2 regions of the Halobacillus sp. H74 genome follow, and region 2 is predicted to be linked to the other one. Evidence: riboswitches for the same ligand, from Rfam matches in the RefSeq annotation. Region 2 holds a riboswitch; the other holds the start of a gene.
What was found. Region 2 has a riboswitch for cobalamin ahead of ACTWPX_RS06750 (helical backbone metal receptor). Riboswitches for the same ligand answer to the same signal wherever they lie in the genome.
Positions count from the first base shown of each region.

Region 1: it holds a riboswitch for cobalamin, as region 2 does, so the genes downstream of both, ACTWPX_RS00135 (acyl-CoA thioesterase) here and ACTWPX_RS06750 (helical backbone metal receptor) in region 2, are expected to answer to the same signal.

Region 1 covers NZ_JBQQCI010000001.1:19,911-28,214, reverse strand. The annotation lists gene hutI (imidazolonepropionase) at 1-416, shown strand, start outside; gene hutG (formimidoylglutamase) at 379-1,317, shown strand; gene ACTWPX_RS00155 (hypothetical protein) at 1,481-1,882, shown strand; gene ACTWPX_RS00150 (LCP family glycopolymer transferase) at 2,630-3,565, opposite strand; gene ACTWPX_RS00145 (ROK family protein) at 3,705-4,592, shown strand; gene ACTWPX_RS00140 (hypothetical protein) at 4,744-5,106, shown strand; cobalamin riboswitch at 5,255-5,435, shown strand; gene ACTWPX_RS00135 (acyl-CoA thioesterase) at 5,590-6,063, shown strand; gene ACTWPX_RS00130 (hypothetical protein) at 6,140-7,564, opposite strand; gene ACTWPX_RS00125 (DsbA family oxidoreductase) at 7,834-8,304, opposite strand, start outside.
Region 2 covers NZ_JBQQCI010000003.1:48,447-56,750, reverse strand. The annotation lists gene cbiB (adenosylcobinamide-phosphate synthase CbiB) at 1-6, opposite strand, end outside; gene ACTWPX_RS06760 (adenosylcobinamide amidohydrolase) at 6-1,472, opposite strand; gene ACTWPX_RS06755 (FecCD family ABC transporter permease) at 1,469-2,533, opposite strand; gene ACTWPX_RS06750 (helical backbone metal receptor) at 2,496-3,497, opposite strand; cobalamin riboswitch at 3,631-3,820, opposite strand; gene ACTWPX_RS06745 (carbohydrate kinase family protein) at 4,443-5,399, opposite strand; gene ACTWPX_RS06740 (glycoside hydrolase family 32 protein) at 5,434-6,879, opposite strand; gene ACTWPX_RS06735 (carbohydrate ABC transporter permease) at 6,915-7,751, opposite strand; gene ACTWPX_RS06730 (carbohydrate ABC transporter permease) at 7,764-8,304, opposite strand, start outside.

The DNA.
Region 1 (8,304 bases), on a different contig from region 2:
TGCTGCCGGGGACGACCTTCTACTTAGGGAAAAATGAATATGCGAAAGCAAGGAAAATGATTGATCAGGGAGCGGCGGTCACATTGGCTACCGACTTCAACCCGGGCAGCTGTGTCACAGACAATCTGCAAATGATCATGTCTCTAGCTGCCTTGAAATTGAAAATGACACCTGAAGAGATATGGAACGCGGTGACGGTGAATGCCGCCCATGCGATCGGAAGAAGCGACAAGGCAGGAACACTTGAAATTGGATCCGCAGCCGATCTTGTCCTGTGGGATGTACCGAACTATCAATACATTCCGTACCATTACGGCGTCAATCATGCATTAGCAGTGTGGAAGCATGGCCGGAAAATTTGGGGAAGGAGGGACGCTGATGTCTTTTCGGTACCTCAACCCGAAAGAGAATACTAAATTCAAAGACCGGCACACAATCAAAGCGGAGGACCGAAAGCAATGGTACGAAAAAGGGAAGAAAGCCGATGTGGGTATCATCGGTCTCCCTTTTTCCAAAACATCGATTTCCTATTCGACCGCTTCTGAAGCCCCTTCGACTATTCGCAATGCCCTTGGATCATACACGACCTATTCAGGGGAGAAGGATGAAGATTACAGCAATGTAACGATGTTGGATTATGGAGATGTGCCCATCCATCCGACGGATACAGAGGAAACACTGAAACGGCTCCAGGTCAGTGTGATGGAAATGCTTGAAACAGAAGCCTGCGAAAAATCGATCATCCTGGGTGGTGATCATGGCATCAGTTTCCCCTCCATTTCCGCGTTTCAACAAAAGTATGGAAGTATAGGTGTCATTCAGTGGGATGCCCATCATGATTTGAGGAATTTGGAAGATGGGGGCAGAACGAATGGGACCCCTTTCCGCAGCTTGCTGGAAGCCGGTGTGATAGAAGGAGAGAATTTAGTCCAGGTGGGCATCAGGGATTTCTCAAATGCCAAAGCCTATGCCGAATATGCCAAAGAGCATGGGGTGCACGTCCACACGATGCAGGATGTAGAGGAGAAAGGGATTCGATCGATAGTTTCTGAAGAGATAGCGAGATTGAAAGAATCAGTAGATATGATTTATCTTTCTGTTGATATGGACGCCGTCGACCAATCCTTCGCCCCCGGCTGTCCAGCGATCGGGCCAGGAGGGTTAACCGCTGGAGAATTGTTGGCGAGCGTTGCGCTTGCGGCAAAAGAACCCCTTGTCAAAGCGATGGATATCGTTGAAGTGGATCCTGGCAAAGACGTCAGGGATATGACCAGCCGCCTCGCCGCCCACGTCATGCTCCGGTTTATGTATACGTGATATGGAAATTAAACCCACCTCAAGTCATCCAGATATTGGATGACTTGAGGTGGGTGTTTTTGGAAATAGATAGGCAGGGGAGAGGGAATATGGTAAAGTGTTTTTAAGTAATGTTCGTTTAGCTTGTAAGAATAGGAGATTGATTAAATAAGCGATGAAAGAAATGATTATATTATTAGCTGATGTAGTTAACGTTTGGCATGATGTCATCCAGAAGTTCTCCCGGATGATGGGGTGGGACTTTTCTGATAAGGACCTGCATTTTTGGGTGATTGGGATCCTGGGATTCGGCGGTCTTATTTTCGTGGATATTTTATTTCATGCCTTAGCGAGATTGAGCATTACAGCCATATCGTTCCTGTTCACATTTGCCATGGTGCTCGTTTTTGTATTTGCGGTGGAAATCCAGCAAAAAATCACCGGCAGCGGCAACATGGAATTCGGAGATGCCCTCGTGAGTATACTCGGGTTTTTCTTATTTTGCGGTATATACTTTGTTTTCCGGCTTATCGGTAAAGGAATTAAATTATATAGACAGAAAAATGAAGATGAAACCGCCGCTTAAGTGGCGGTTTCGTTATGTGAAAAACGATTTGATCAAACGTCCGTTTAAATAAGGGGGCATGCATAGCGCATGTTTCTAGACTGATAAAAAGCCCTTTTCTTTTTATTAGGCTTTGTTAAGGTTGTTGATTTTTCATATGAAGTTATTCAATTATATGGCAGGATTCTTGAAGACACGATTTCGAGACATTTTGGGAGAGGATCGGGGCGGCGGGGAATGCTTCGCTTTCCGCGGGAGCGCGTTGAGCCTCCTCGGACGCTGTCCTGTGGGGTCTCAACATGCCCTCTCTTCCCGCAGGAGTCTTCGCATTCCCCGCCGCCCCTTGCTATATGTTTTTCTCGAAATTCGTTCAGAAAAATACTGACATATGTGAGTGAGAATCAAACATCTTACGCTTAATTACAGGGTTTCCTCCATGAATGCTCCCCTTGAGATGTAGTTTCGAGAGTCTTCCTAATCGTATGGTTGGCTGGGAAACACGAACTGCCACAGGAAAAGACGAACAATAGAGTGGAATGGATCAAATGGAGCGTAGGCAACATACGTAGACTCCTGCGGGAACAGCACGAGCGGAAGACCCCGGAAGAAAGCGGTCTTTGCTTTCTGAGGAGGCTGAGGCCGTGCCCGCGGAAAGCGAAGTATGTTGACGGAGCGGCGTATGCGTTTATTGCTACATTAAGAAAACCCGAACGAATTCGTTCGGGTTTTCCAGCGGAAAAATTCTTTTGTCCCAGCCTCTGAAAACAGTTATTCAGATCCGAAATCAACAATCATATCGTGAGTTTTTTGTACTTCTTCCTCGGACATGAAAATCAAGTACATGCCGTTCACCATTCTTCCATCACCTTCCATTTGGTAGGTGGAAGAGTTTTTGCGGGCACTGCTGTAATTCGTGGCAAGTCTTCTCATGTCTCCGAATTGCATGTTCGTACTCACGTTGTCTCCGAGTACGTCCATGACATCACCGACTTTGTTGACAACATCGAGCCGTGCACCTTTATCGATGATTCCCTGAATGACCTGACGTTGGCGTTCATTACGTCCGATGTCTCCTTGTGGGTCATTCTTTCTCATGCGAACGAAGGCCAGCGCTTCACGGCCATCCAGTTTAATTTCACCTTTTTCAAAATCAAAACTGCCGGAGCTGAATGCGCGATCGTTTTGAACCGTCACACCATCGACAGCGTCAACGACTTGGGAAAGTCCTTCCATATTGACGCGGATATAATAATCCAGGTTAATATCCAAGAAGTTTTCCACTGTATCGACCGCCATATCACTTCCACCATAGGCATAAGCGTGGTTAATGCGGGTAGTGCGTCCGTCCCCGGCGATTTCTACACGTGTATCTCGTGGAATGCTGACCATTTGCATTTGGTCATTGTTAGGATCCAGGGTCATGACGATCATCGTGTCTGAGCGACCGACATCGTTTTCCCGCTCGTCCACCCCGAGCAATAGAATATTGATCGGTTCTTTTTGGTCGACTTTTTCTTTCGTTTCATCTGTATCGATAGAGGAGACATCCTCATGCAGGTCCTGATTGACTGTTGTACGCACATCATTAATGATCGTAAATAAATAAATGCCTCCGATTAATAACACTAAACCTATGACGACAAGGAGGACTTTCCAACCTCTTCTTTTGCGCCGCTTTTTCTTCTTTACTTCTCTTCGACCCATTCCCCCACCTCTTTTATAAAAAGTTCCTTCTTTATTATACGTTTTTTGTAGATTTATGTAAAAACAGTTGACTGACATTTCCTCGTTTTTATAAAAAGAGTTACAATATATGAAAACCATTCATAAAGGAGTGTTACACATGGGGATTCAAATCGGTGTGGATCTTGGCGGGACGAATGTACGTGTAGCAACGGTTGATGGACAAGGAACCATCGAGCAGATGCTGCAGGAAAAAACGGAAGTGGAAAAAGGATACGAATATACAATTGAAAAAATCATCCGCATGATCGAAAAGATTTCGGAGGGAAAAGAAATCGATCGCATTGGAATTGGAGCACCAGGTCCCTTGGATCCTCGTAAAGGGGTCATTTTGAGTCCACCTAATCTGCCTGGCTGGGAGGAGGTCCCTATTGTCAAAGAATTGGAAGGTCATTTTTCCGTACGGGTGCAGCTCGAAAACGACGCAAATGTTGCTGCATTGGCTGAAGCGAAATTCGGAGCTGGGAAAGGTAAGGAGAGTGTCTTTTACATAACAGTGAGCACCGGGGTCGGCGGAGGCTTTGTTTTCAATGGAACAGTATTCAGCGGGGCGCATGGTTATGCTGGGGAAATCGGCAATATGATCATTAATCCGAACGGTTATCAGTACAGCAACCTGAATAAAGGGTCTTTAGAAAGTTATGCAAGCGGGACGGCGATCGGGAAAAGAGCACAGGAATTATACGGCATTGAAGGAGGATCAGAGCGGGTATTCGAACTCGTCAGTGCAGGGGATGAGCAGGCTTTGCGCATTGTCAATGAAGCGATTGATTATTTGGCGATGGGGATTGCCAACCTTGCCCACGTCCTTAACCCGGAAGTGTTTGTGATCGGCGGTGGAGTCATGAATGCCGGAGAGCTGATATGGGTGCCGTTACAAGAACGAGTGAGTGATTACTTGTTTCCAGGACTAGCGCCGCATCTGCAAATGAAACCAGCTGAACTGAAAGGCGATGCAGGAGTCATCGGTGCAGCGCTCTTGGGTTGATGCAATGAACTCAACAACCACCTCAGGTCATCCAGAATTTGGATGACCCGAGGTGGTTTTTTTTTTCCACTAAATGAGCTCAAAGCCTGGTGATATTTATGCAGACCTTCACGTATAGTGGTATAAGCTATACTTATGGAGGAATGTAATTGTGAGAAAGTGGATTGGGCTTTTGGTGGTCGTGGGTTTGCTGACAGGATGCACGGATAGTTCTACACAACGAACCATTCAACAGTTTACAACCTCCATGGAAAATGAGCTTCACTTTGTTTATTTTTATGATGATGCCCCACCAGAAGAAAAGGTGCAGTCACAACTGAAAGGGATGAAGGTTTTCTTAGCAAGAAAGAATATTCAGGCTAAGATTACTTATCAGGAAATCTATGGAGAGCGAAATTTTGAAGAACGATTAGGAGTGGAAGATAAGCAAATTCTTGTCTTCGACTATAAAGGGATCCGCTTTAACGCGAAGAATATCCATGTCTTAGAAGGAATGATACTGCAAATACCATAATGCTTGGATTTAGGAATAACTGCCACCTCAAGTCATCCAGATTCTGGATGACTTGAGGTGGCAGTTATTTACTTTTCTTGAGCGACTATATGCGGGAGTAGATTGACAGTTCAGTAACATTTGAGAGATAGTTAGAGCGCAGGACATACAACTGCATAGGCTTTATGGTGGCTTCTTAAGGAAGCTGAAAAGGGAAGTCTGGTGAAAATCCGACACGGTCCCGCCACTGTAATGAGGAGGTCCTAATTAGAATCCACTGCTTTAGATAGCGGGAAGGAATAGGGCTGATGAATCTGAGTCAGGAGACCTGCCATAAAGAAGAACATGAAGTCCTACGGGAGATAGGAGGGTGTTACGTGTATAAAACCAGGAAGATGAACTGGTTTCATGAGTCATGCTCATAAGTGTGCACACCTTCATTATAAGAAGGTGTTTTTTTGTGCAACTAGATGTTAGAGGTACGAACCTAAAGGAGGAAAACTCATGAAATCACCCTTACCGGTCAGTTATTCAAAGATGGAACAGACAAGGCTCGTCCTACCACCTGATACGAACCATTTAGACACGATATTCGGGGGAAAAGTGCTTGCTTATATTGATGAAATTGCAGCTCTGACAGCTATGAAACATTCAAGCTGTGTTGTGGTTACAGCTTCGATAGATTCAGTGGATTTTATGTCTTCGGCCAAAGTAGGGGATGCCCTTACCCTTGAGGCAAGTGTTACGTGGACGGGAAGAACTTCAATGGAAGTATTTGTCCAAGTATCTGCTGATGATTTATTAGCTGGACAAAAGGTGATGACGACGGAATCATTTTTAACCATGGTAGCTGTCGACCAGAATGGGAAACCGACAGAAGTTCCACGGTTGATCCCTGAAACAGAAGAGGAAATGCGTTTGTATGAAACAGCTACAGCGCGAAAAGAACATAGAAAAAGCCGCTCTACCTTACGTTGATGAATGGTATTTATCCCCACCTCAGGTCATCCATATTCTGGATGACCTGAGGTGGGGGATTTGAGGTGGGGTTATTTTACAATAAAAAGATTGCTATGGTGGTTGAGATGATTAATCCTGCCATGACAGGGATGAAATTCTTCCTCACAAGGTCCATCACCGATACGCCGCAGAAACCAGCAATGGCAATCAAGGAAGACCAGGCGATGAGAGTCCCGCCACCTGTCCAAATCGTCCCCATTTGCCCGATTGCAGCAAGAGTTGATGCGTCAATGCTTCCATTCGATAGTGAAGCAGAAAGAGCTCCTGTCAAAGGGAGACCGGAAAACCCAGAACCATCAAGTCCTGTGATGATGCCGATCAAAAGTATACTGAAAGCGGTCAGGAAAGCATTTTGCGGCAAGAAATCCTGACTGGATTGGACCAGGTCAAATAATAGAGATGGCGTTTCTTCAGTGGGAAGGACCAAAATGTCTTTAGCAAATTCTGCGCTGCCCAGAAAGAAAAATCCGGCTATAGGGATGACTGGCCCCATCGCTTTGAATGCGAAAACGAACCCTTCTGTAATATGGTCACTTACATAATCAAGGGCTCGGTGTTTTCCGAAAGCGATCGTCGATAGGAGCAGGAGAATGACAGCCACTCCTCCTATGAAGGCGGCGCCGTTCCCCCCTTCAAAACCACCCATACGTCCCGAAGTCAGCTTAGTTGAAATCATGAAAACCATGACAGCTAACATCGCTAACGGAACGAGGATGGAAAAGGTTTTGCTCCACATATGAATATTACGGCTGGAGGGAACCTGGTTTTTTTCTGTAACTCCCTGCATCGTGTTTATTTCTTTTTCATTCATAGGATCATTCTTCGATCGGAAATTTTTCCGGTTGAAAAAATAAGCCATCGTGATAGCGACGCCCCCGGTGATGAGAGACAAAATCAAAGCTTGATCCATGACAGCAGTTGTTTCGATACCGGCAGCTTTTGCGGACAGCCCTGGGGCGACCTGGATGATATAGTCGGAGGATAGTGCCATTCCCTGGCCGGCGAGTGCGACAGCTATTGCAGCGACCATCGCGGGCAAACCGGAACGAATAGCTGCAGGAACTAAAAGCGCACAAATGAGAGGGACGGCAGGTGTCGGCCAGAAGAAAAGCGAGATGACGTAGGTGACGATAACAAGTACAAAAAAAGATACGTGACTGTTGATCATGATTTTCTGAACAGGCTGAATCATCCTGGTATCTGCACCCAGGTCTTTGAGGGAACGGAGCAGGGCGACCATGAATGTAATAATCAGAAAGATATTGAACAATTCTCTTGCAGCGACCAAATTGGCATTGAATACGCCGACAAAACCACTGATGATATCTCCATTGAACATCCAGGCGACGACAAACGTTCCGAGCAAGGTAGGCAGAACGACACCTTTCCGGAAAACCATCGTCAAAATAATGATGAAAGTGAATAAACCATATATCCAATGAGACATAGTAAGCTCCATGGGAAGGCCCCCTTGATGTTTTCTTCATATAATGAAATAGCGATTGTATAACCTGATAGGCGGTGTGAACACTATAGGCTATTCAATTAGAGGGGGAGGAGTGAAAAGTGGCCGCTGGTAACTTACCAAAAACAGGCACCTCAAGTCATCCAGATTTTGGATGACTTGAGGTGCCTGTTTTTTCCATATTTCAACCAACTTTTTCCCGTTTCCACATCATCTGACGAACATAAAAAAAAGCCACGTTCGGCACGTGGCTGAAACTGTATTTATTTTGTCTGATTGTCCGGAGGTTCGCACCCGTCATCGGTACAGGTGGCTCCCTCATTACCTGACAAATCTTCAAACGCTGGTTGTTTCTCTTCTTCAGCGAAAGCTTTCTCCATTCCTTGCACAAACATTTCTGTCGGCTGTGCTCCTGAGATTGCATATTTTCTGTTGATCACAAAGAAAGGTACGCCCTGGACACCGATTTGCTGGGCTTCTGCTTCTTCTGCACGAACATCCTCTGTGTAATCCGTTCCATTCAATACACTGATGACTTCCTGGCGATCCAGTCCAGCCTCTGCTGCTAAATCAGCGATGGTCTCCGTATCTCCAAGGTCTTTGGAGTCCGTCAAAACCGCCTTGAAGAATCGTTCAGTGACTTCTTTTCCAAGGCCCTGTTCATTGGCGAACTGGGCAACGCGGTGGGCATTAAAAGTATTGGTAGGAATCATGCTGTCAAAGTGAAAATCAAG
Region 2 (8,304 bases):
TAGCATCAGGCCTCACCTCGTCGTTTTAAATAGCGTTCAATCGCAAGCTTTGTCGTGTCAAACACAGCCCTGCCTATCACCCTTCCTAAAGGAGAAATGGAACCACCATATTCTAGTCTCTTACCTTGCTGGGTGCTTCCGATTAATGTACTGTCCGTCGATGTTCCGGTCGCAAGCGTCCCAGATACAGCATCCCGAATATTAAGCTCCACCATTGCTTTCACCTTAGCCTCTGTTGCTGTCATCACCGATTGCACGTAAGCCTGCTCTGACAAATCACCATCTACGAAAATCCACGTGTTGATCGTTCCTGGTACAGCTTGTTGAATATGCTGATTTGCGTGGATCACATCTACGGCATTGCTTGTACCTGCTGTCACTACTACGAGCACTCGGAATCCGTCACCCTCTATGACTTTATCACAGACATCTTCGACCATCGCTGCGGTCATCATTCCTAGCGTCTCATATGTCTGATAGCCTTGTTCATCCGCATAATCTTCGAGGTACGCAACAGGATTTTCACAATTAAATGACTGGTCGACATGAAGATTGATAAAATGGCGGTACCATCCGAATCCTGGGTGCAATACTGCAGAAGAATAACATTTCAAGGGTGATGGACTATGGTAATAAACTCGATCAGAACAGATATCAAGATAGTTGGGGTCTACACTTACTTTTTCTATGTTACCTGTATAAGAAGGTACGACATTCGTGAGAGGTTTAGAGAAATAAGGGTGAGCATGAACGTTAATGCTCGACTGGTAAACTTCAGATAACTGAGTCCCCTCCAATACTTTTTCCGGGGTATGTAACGCTCTTACTCGCCCCTCTTCTAAAAGCAGGAGTCGATCACTATACAGGCTGGCCAGATTCAAGTCGTGGAAAATCGCAATGACTGTCAGGCCTCCTTGAATGGACATCTCCTTTAACGCGTCTAACATGTTTTTTTGATAACTGAAATCCAAATGATTGGTCGGCTCGTCCAATAACAGGATTTGAGGCTGTTGGGCCAGCGCCTGGGCCAGGAATACTCGCTGTCGTTCCCCGCCACTCAAAGATAGCAGTAATTTATTACGAAATCGCTTTATACCTGTTTGCTCCATCACTTTATCTACAATGTTGTAATCCTCAACCTTCCACTGTTTAAATAGCCCTTTCTGATAAGGGTACCGCCCCATTAATACCGTCTGCTCGACACTGAAGGAAAAGGATAGTTGATGATGTTGTGGGAGGACGGCCATTTCCCTGGCCATTTCCTTAGACGTCAAAGCATCTGCCGCACGTCCATCAATGAGAATTTCCCCACGTACTTTAGAAAGAGTTTGATTTAAAGCTTTTAAAAGAGTTGTTTTCCCGCTCCCATTAGGACCGATGATGCCCAATACTTCTCCTTTTTGAACCAAAAAGGAAACATCGCGTAAAATATCTTTTTCATAGCCCGCGTAAAGATGATTGACCTCAATCATTCCGATTGTCCTCCTCTCCGTCGTCTAACTAAAATGATGGCAAACATCGGGGCTCCAATTAAGGCTGTCACAACTCCTATCGGCATTTCCGATGGAGATATGATCGTACGAGCAAATAGATCAGCCAAGATTAAAAAGGTACTGCCGTTTAAGATACAAAGCGGAATCAAATGACGATGGTCACTTCCGAAAAGTTTCCGACAAATATGAGGAATAACTAGTCCGACAAATCCTATTGTTCCGGAAACAGCGACTGCTGCCCCTGTTAAAATCGATGCACCGATTAAAACCATATACTTCTGACGTTCTACATTGACACCTAACTGCTTGGCGCGTTCTTCTCCAAATGTCATTGCATTCAATTCTTGCCCTGTTACCATCAGAAGAAGGACTCCCACCACGAAGAATGGAAGCATCAGATAAACATAGTCCCATCCGCGCATTCCCACACTTCCTAAAAGCCAGTTCACAATTTGCCTGAGCTCTTCTCCCGTCAGTGAAATCATTAACGAGATCAGTGACCCTAAGAAGGAACTGAAGATGATCCCGGTTAAAATAATCGACGTCATTGACATGGAACGGTCGACTAATCTAGTAAAGCTGACGACAAGAACAATCGTTGCTATCGCAGCTAAAATGCTTACAGCCGGCAAGGTAAATCCGCCTGCAAAGGGAAGAGTGATTCCTAAAAACAGCACAGCCACAGCTCCGACTGAGGCACCAGAAGAAACTCCCAGTGTATAAGGATCAGCTAGTGGGTTTTTCAACAGTCCTTGAAAGGCTGCACCTGCTATGGCCAATGCCCCGCCAACAAGCACAGCCAGAATCACTCTAGGCAGTCGGATTTTAAGAATGATCGCTTTCTGCATGTCATCGATGCCTTCTGTGATATGTAAAAAAGGAAGCAATTGTTCACCTATAATGCGAGCAATAACCTCAAATGAGATCGATACGCTTCCTATCGATGTTCCTAGAAAAATACAAAACACTAAAACTAATAAGCTAGCACTATATTGAAACGATTTATTCACTGAAAACTTCCGGATAGATAGCTTCTCCAAGTTCCCTTACCCCTTTAACTAAACGAGGCCCCGGACGTGTGACTAGATCCGAATGGACATCATAGACCTGCTCTTTTTCAACAGCTGGAACAGAACCCCATCCATCACGACTCAACACCTTTTCCTTTGGGTTCTCTGTATAATAGCCATACGTTGTAATAATAACTTCTGGCTGTAATTCAACAATCGCCTCGTTATTCATTTTGAACCAACCTTCTTGGTCACCGACTACGTTATCCGCGTTGATGGCTTGAAGCATTTCATTTAGGAACGTTCCTTTTCCGCCACTATAGATTTCAGGGGCTGGTGCCACTTCGATAAATACGTTCTTCTTGTCTTCTTCAGCTATTCCGCTGGCCTTCTCTTTGATCACTTCTAAGTCTTCTTTCATTCCAGTCACGATTTCTTCAGCTTTGTCAGAGGTTCCAGTAATACTCCCTATTGTTTGTATACTCTCGTACACTGCATCAAAAGACGTCGCATCCTGGACAACGAACACCTTCACTCCAGTATTACGAAGCTGCTTTAAAGCTTGTTCCGAGTTATGCGCACCTGATGCATGAGCCAACACTAAATCAGGTTTTAACGAGAGAATCTTCTCCACATTTAAATCCTGCCCGCCAATCTTCTCCTTTTCCGTCACCTCATCGGGGTAATTCGCAAAATCACTTACCCCGACTACTTCTTCAGCCAGTCCTAATGTGAAAAGAATCTCCCCATTACTCGGTATGGTGCTGATAATTTTCTCAGGTTCTTCCTTAAACGTCACTTCATGATCCAATGCATCTGTTACGGTTAACGGATAAGATGTATCTGTTTCTTCTCCGCTATTTGTCTGTTCTTCTTTTTTTTCATGAGAGTTATCACTCGTCGAGCTTGCTTCTTCATTCCCCCCAGAGGCACAGCCGGCTAATAATCCTATAACCAGAAATAAGGGTAATAATTTCTTCCAAATTCGGTTCAAATTTAACTCCTCCTTTTGTCTTTTGCACACAAAAAAACACATCTTTTGATAAAAAGATGTGCACTATCAGGAACTCAATACATACAAAGGGGCTCCTAATTTTCTCGACACACCTCCCTATCCGCGTAGGTTAAATTGGTGTAAAAAGCAGGTAGGTCTCCTGACTCCAGATTATCGCTTCCTTGCCCCTTCCCATGCTTGATAAGCAAAGTGGACCAGCAAAGTTACTCCCTGTCACAGTGGCGGGACCGTGTTGGATTTGCACCAACTTCCCTTTTAAGCCATTGAAATAATAAAACGGCGCCTACTTTTCCAATATGTAATTACTTTTTCATTGTAAACGATATTGACCGAAATTGCTCACTTTTCAACTAAATGGGGAAAGGTTACACCTTAATAAAAGTATGCACCTCTATTTCCTGTAGTGTGTTCTAAAAAGTGTAATGAACAAAAAAAGGAAGATAGAATATCCATAAAAAAGACTCCCTTAAGATTGATTATCTTAAGGGAGTCTTTTAGCTGTTCTAGAGAAAAATCCAGTCAAAACCTTTTGTAAGGTTATAAAACCTTTTCATATCAGGGGTTGGGCGTTATCACATCATGCCGCCCATTCACTCGCCTAGTTAAAAGGACAATATGAAGTTGCGAAGAACCTTGTTATAGCAAGTTTACCCTTAGCGAATAAATTTATTAAACACAATAAGGTTTAATACTTTATGAACAGTATCCAGTCAAAATCCAGTAAGTAATCAGTCTGGAAATGCGAAGGAAATGATCCTTAGACTTGAAGAGTAATAAAGTGTTTATTTACTTAGAAAACCGGAAGATTCCGGGTAAGCTAAGATAGAATCTATAAATCGGCACCGAGTTTGAAAATTGAATTTAATCTAGATTCTTTCTATAAGAATTAAACCGAAAACTTAAACGATATATCCTCTATCTCATTCAACCTAATTCCTCAATTGATGGAATAGCAGAAATAGCACCTAACCTTTTGCAAACCAGTGCACCAACCTTATTACTAAAGGCAGTCATGCTCTTAATTTTTTGATAATCATTAAACAATTCCCGGGGCTCTTTTTCTAGGGAAAGCTGATAAAGGAACGCTCCTACAAATGCATCTCCAGCGCCTGTCGAATCAAGAGAATTAATCTCAATACTCGGAACTATTCCATTATTTGTTCTATTAGATATGAATGTTCCTTTTTCACCCAAGGTGACTGCAACTAAATCGGCTCCTAGTTGATGAAGTTCTGTTACTCCGTCTTGTATATTTTCTTTAGCAGTCAGCAATCTTAGTTCTTCCTCACTTACTTTGACGAAATGTGCACAAGAGATAGCTTTTCTTGCAAGTGTAACAAACTCTAATTCTCTTCCCCTCCAAAGATCTGGTCGATAATTTGGATCAAAAGAGATGATATGGTGCTCATCATTATAATCTCTCATAAGTTTAAAGTATGTTGATTTAAGAGGTTCTTCTAATAAAGCCGTAGCTGAACCAAAGTGGAGGATTCCTGCATTTTTAAATTGCTCTAGATCAATCTCTTCTTCTGTCAAAAACCTATCTGCACCACGATTGAATACAAAGTCTCTTTCTCCATCTTCTTTGAGAGCAACAAAAGCTAGTGTTGTTTGGTTTGTCTCATCCATTTGGACCATTGAGGTATGGACATTTGAATCTTCAAGAGATTCTTTTAAAAAATGACCAAATGGGTCATTTCCGACTTTCCCACAGAATATCGACTCGCCACCCATTTTCGAAATAGTGGCACAAACATTTGCAGGTGCTCCTCCCGCTCTCTTTTTATAACTAACACCATCCACTAAGTCTACACCAACATCATCACAAATAAAGTCAACCAGCAGCTCTCCTATACAAATAATTGAAGTACTTGATGACATTTAACCTCTTCCCCCTTTTCATCCCCCTATAGATTTAATTGTGATTCCAAATACTTTTTAGTTTCCACACATTTATTAATGGGATTTCTATTGATTCTTCACTGCCGATTAATTTGATATTAGTACTTGAAGGATCTGGATAAATTCTTGCTGACATTACTAACTCACCACCATTTAAAAATAATTCAACCGACGAGTGATCTATAAATATACGCAATGAAACTGTCTCCTGTTCTCTTAAAGAGAAGTTCGCATAACGCACTCCAGAAACTCCTTCACCTGATTTTGATCGATCTAACGTAATCAATTGATTGTATGCGTCTAATTTAATAATTGTTTGTTCATCTATTTCCTCTGAAGTACGTACAGCAATTGCAAACTCACACTCTTCACGAAACTTCAGCATCATCTCGACCTCTAAACTTTCCCCTCCGACTGGTAAGATGTGACCATTAGACCATTCTAAATGGTGAGCTCCCCAATGATTCTCACGAAGTTTCTCCAATTCACTTACAGGAGACATAATCAGTTGATTATCAGAGGATAGTGATAATACTCTTGGAACTGTCATGGACCCTGCCCATCCTTCTTTTATTGTAGGAATAGGAGATTCCCACATGTCCATCCATCCCAACATAAGACGCCTATCCATACTGTCACTGAAAGTTTGAGCTGCATAAAAGTCGAACCCTAAATCCAATTCTTGAAATGATTCGGGATGAAATTGCCCGGTATCATAATCTAAGTCGCCAACAAAGTAAACGGTGTTCTGATGATTTTGGTATCTATATCCTTCCTCTTCTATTCCAATGGGAGAAAGCATTAATATATGTTTTTCCCCAAGTGGGAACACGTCCGGACATTCCCACATGCTCCCCTGGTTTCCGTTCCTTTCAAGCATCACTCCAACGTAATCCCAGCTCACTAAATCCAGAGAACGATATAGTACCACTTTCCCTACATTCCCTTTCCTTGTTCCGACGACCATATACCATTCATCTTTGTGCTTCCAAACTTTCGGATCTCGGAAGTGGGCAGACCCCTCTTTAGGAAAAGAATCAATGACTGGATTATGTTTGCTTTTTTCAAAGTTCACACCATCAGTACTTACCGCTAAACATTGTACCTGTTTAACTGATTCTAACTCAGGATCCACTTCTTTATGTCCTGTATAAAAAAGACTCAATGTTCCTTGATTATCTACCGCGCTCCCAGACCAGCACCCATCTTTTTCATACTCTTCTTCTGGAATCAATGCATGAGGTAAGTGTTCCCAATGAATGAGGTCCTTACTTCTCACATGCCCCCAATGCATCAGTCCAGGAGAAGTTTTGTTCGGTTCATGTTGAAAGAATACGTGGTATTCATTATTCCAATATACAAGACCATTTGGATCATTCATCCAGTTTTGCTGGGGCGTGATATGATATGACTGTCTATACTTAGTATTTCGTTTTATATTTGTGTTGGTTTTGTTCATGTAATTTTCACACGACCTTTCCTTAGCTTTTAAGATTATTTGGATCCTGTCATAGAAATTCCTCTTATATAATATTTTTGCAAGAAAAGGAAACCTACCAAAATTGGAATTGTACTGACTGTATTAGCAGCAAGTATGTTCCCCCACTCCGTCCCAGCTAAGGAAGAATAATTGGCAATTGCCACTTGAATTAGCTGTTTAGCGTCATCATTTAACACTATTAACGGCCAGAAGTAAGAGTCCCAATTCGCTAAGAACGTAATAATTCCAAGTGTAATCATGGCTGGTACAGCTGAAGGTAGTATAATACTCCAGTAGATTCGAAACCATGAAGCACCATCAATTCTAGCAGCTTCTATCATATCTTTTGGAATCTCAGAGAAGAATTGTCTGAGCAAGAATATCCCAAATACATTTACAAGAGAGGGGAAAATTAATGCTCGATAGTCGTTGATCCAACCTAAGTCACTCATTAACAAATAGTTGGGAACCAACGTAACCTCTCCGGGGATAATTAAAGCAGACATGAAACAAATAAAAATAACATTTTTAAATGGGAAATCTAATTTTGCAAATGCAAACGCTGCCATAGAATTAAAAAATACGACTAAGACAGTAACAATAACCGCTACAAACAATGTGTTCCAAATATACATAAAGATTGGATTCTTCTCATCTGTGATTACATCGATGTAGTTTTGCAATGTCCAGTCCACAGGAATGAAGAGATTCAGATTTAAGCTAGTTGCATACTTAAATATTTCCTCATTGGGCCTGAACGAACCTAATACCATCCAAATGATTGGCATTAAGGCTATCAATGCAATCACAATCATTAACAAGTACTTTAGTGTTTTCCTTAAATTCTTCATTTGTCCCCCCCCTTAGTAGTCCACGTCTGATCTGAATAATCTCATCTGGAATAGTGAAATAACTAAAACTATGGCAAATAATATGAAAGCTGCCGCAGATCCGTAGCCCATATTCATTTGTTCGAACGCTGTACGGAATATATATACAACAGTCGTTTCGGTTGCTCCAGAAGGCCCTCCGCCTGTCAGAACATAGACAAGTGCTGCTAATTTAATAGCATCAATCGTCGTAATGATAGCAACAAATGCGATAGTTCTTTTTAACAATGGAAGTGTTATCAAAAAGAATTGACGTATCGGTCCCGCTCCATCCACTTTCGCAGCTTCATAAAATGTCATTGGAATGTTATTCAACCCTGCAAGGAAGATGATCATAAAAAAGCCGGCCGATTTCCAAATACCGAGAATAATAACACCGTTCATTGCTACATCTGGGTCAGACAAAAAGTTTATAGTTGGTAAATGAAGAGCCTCCAGCATCGTGTTAAGTAAACCAAAGTCTTTACTATAAATTAGCTGGAAAACAGTTGCTGCTACAGCAGTAGAAATGATA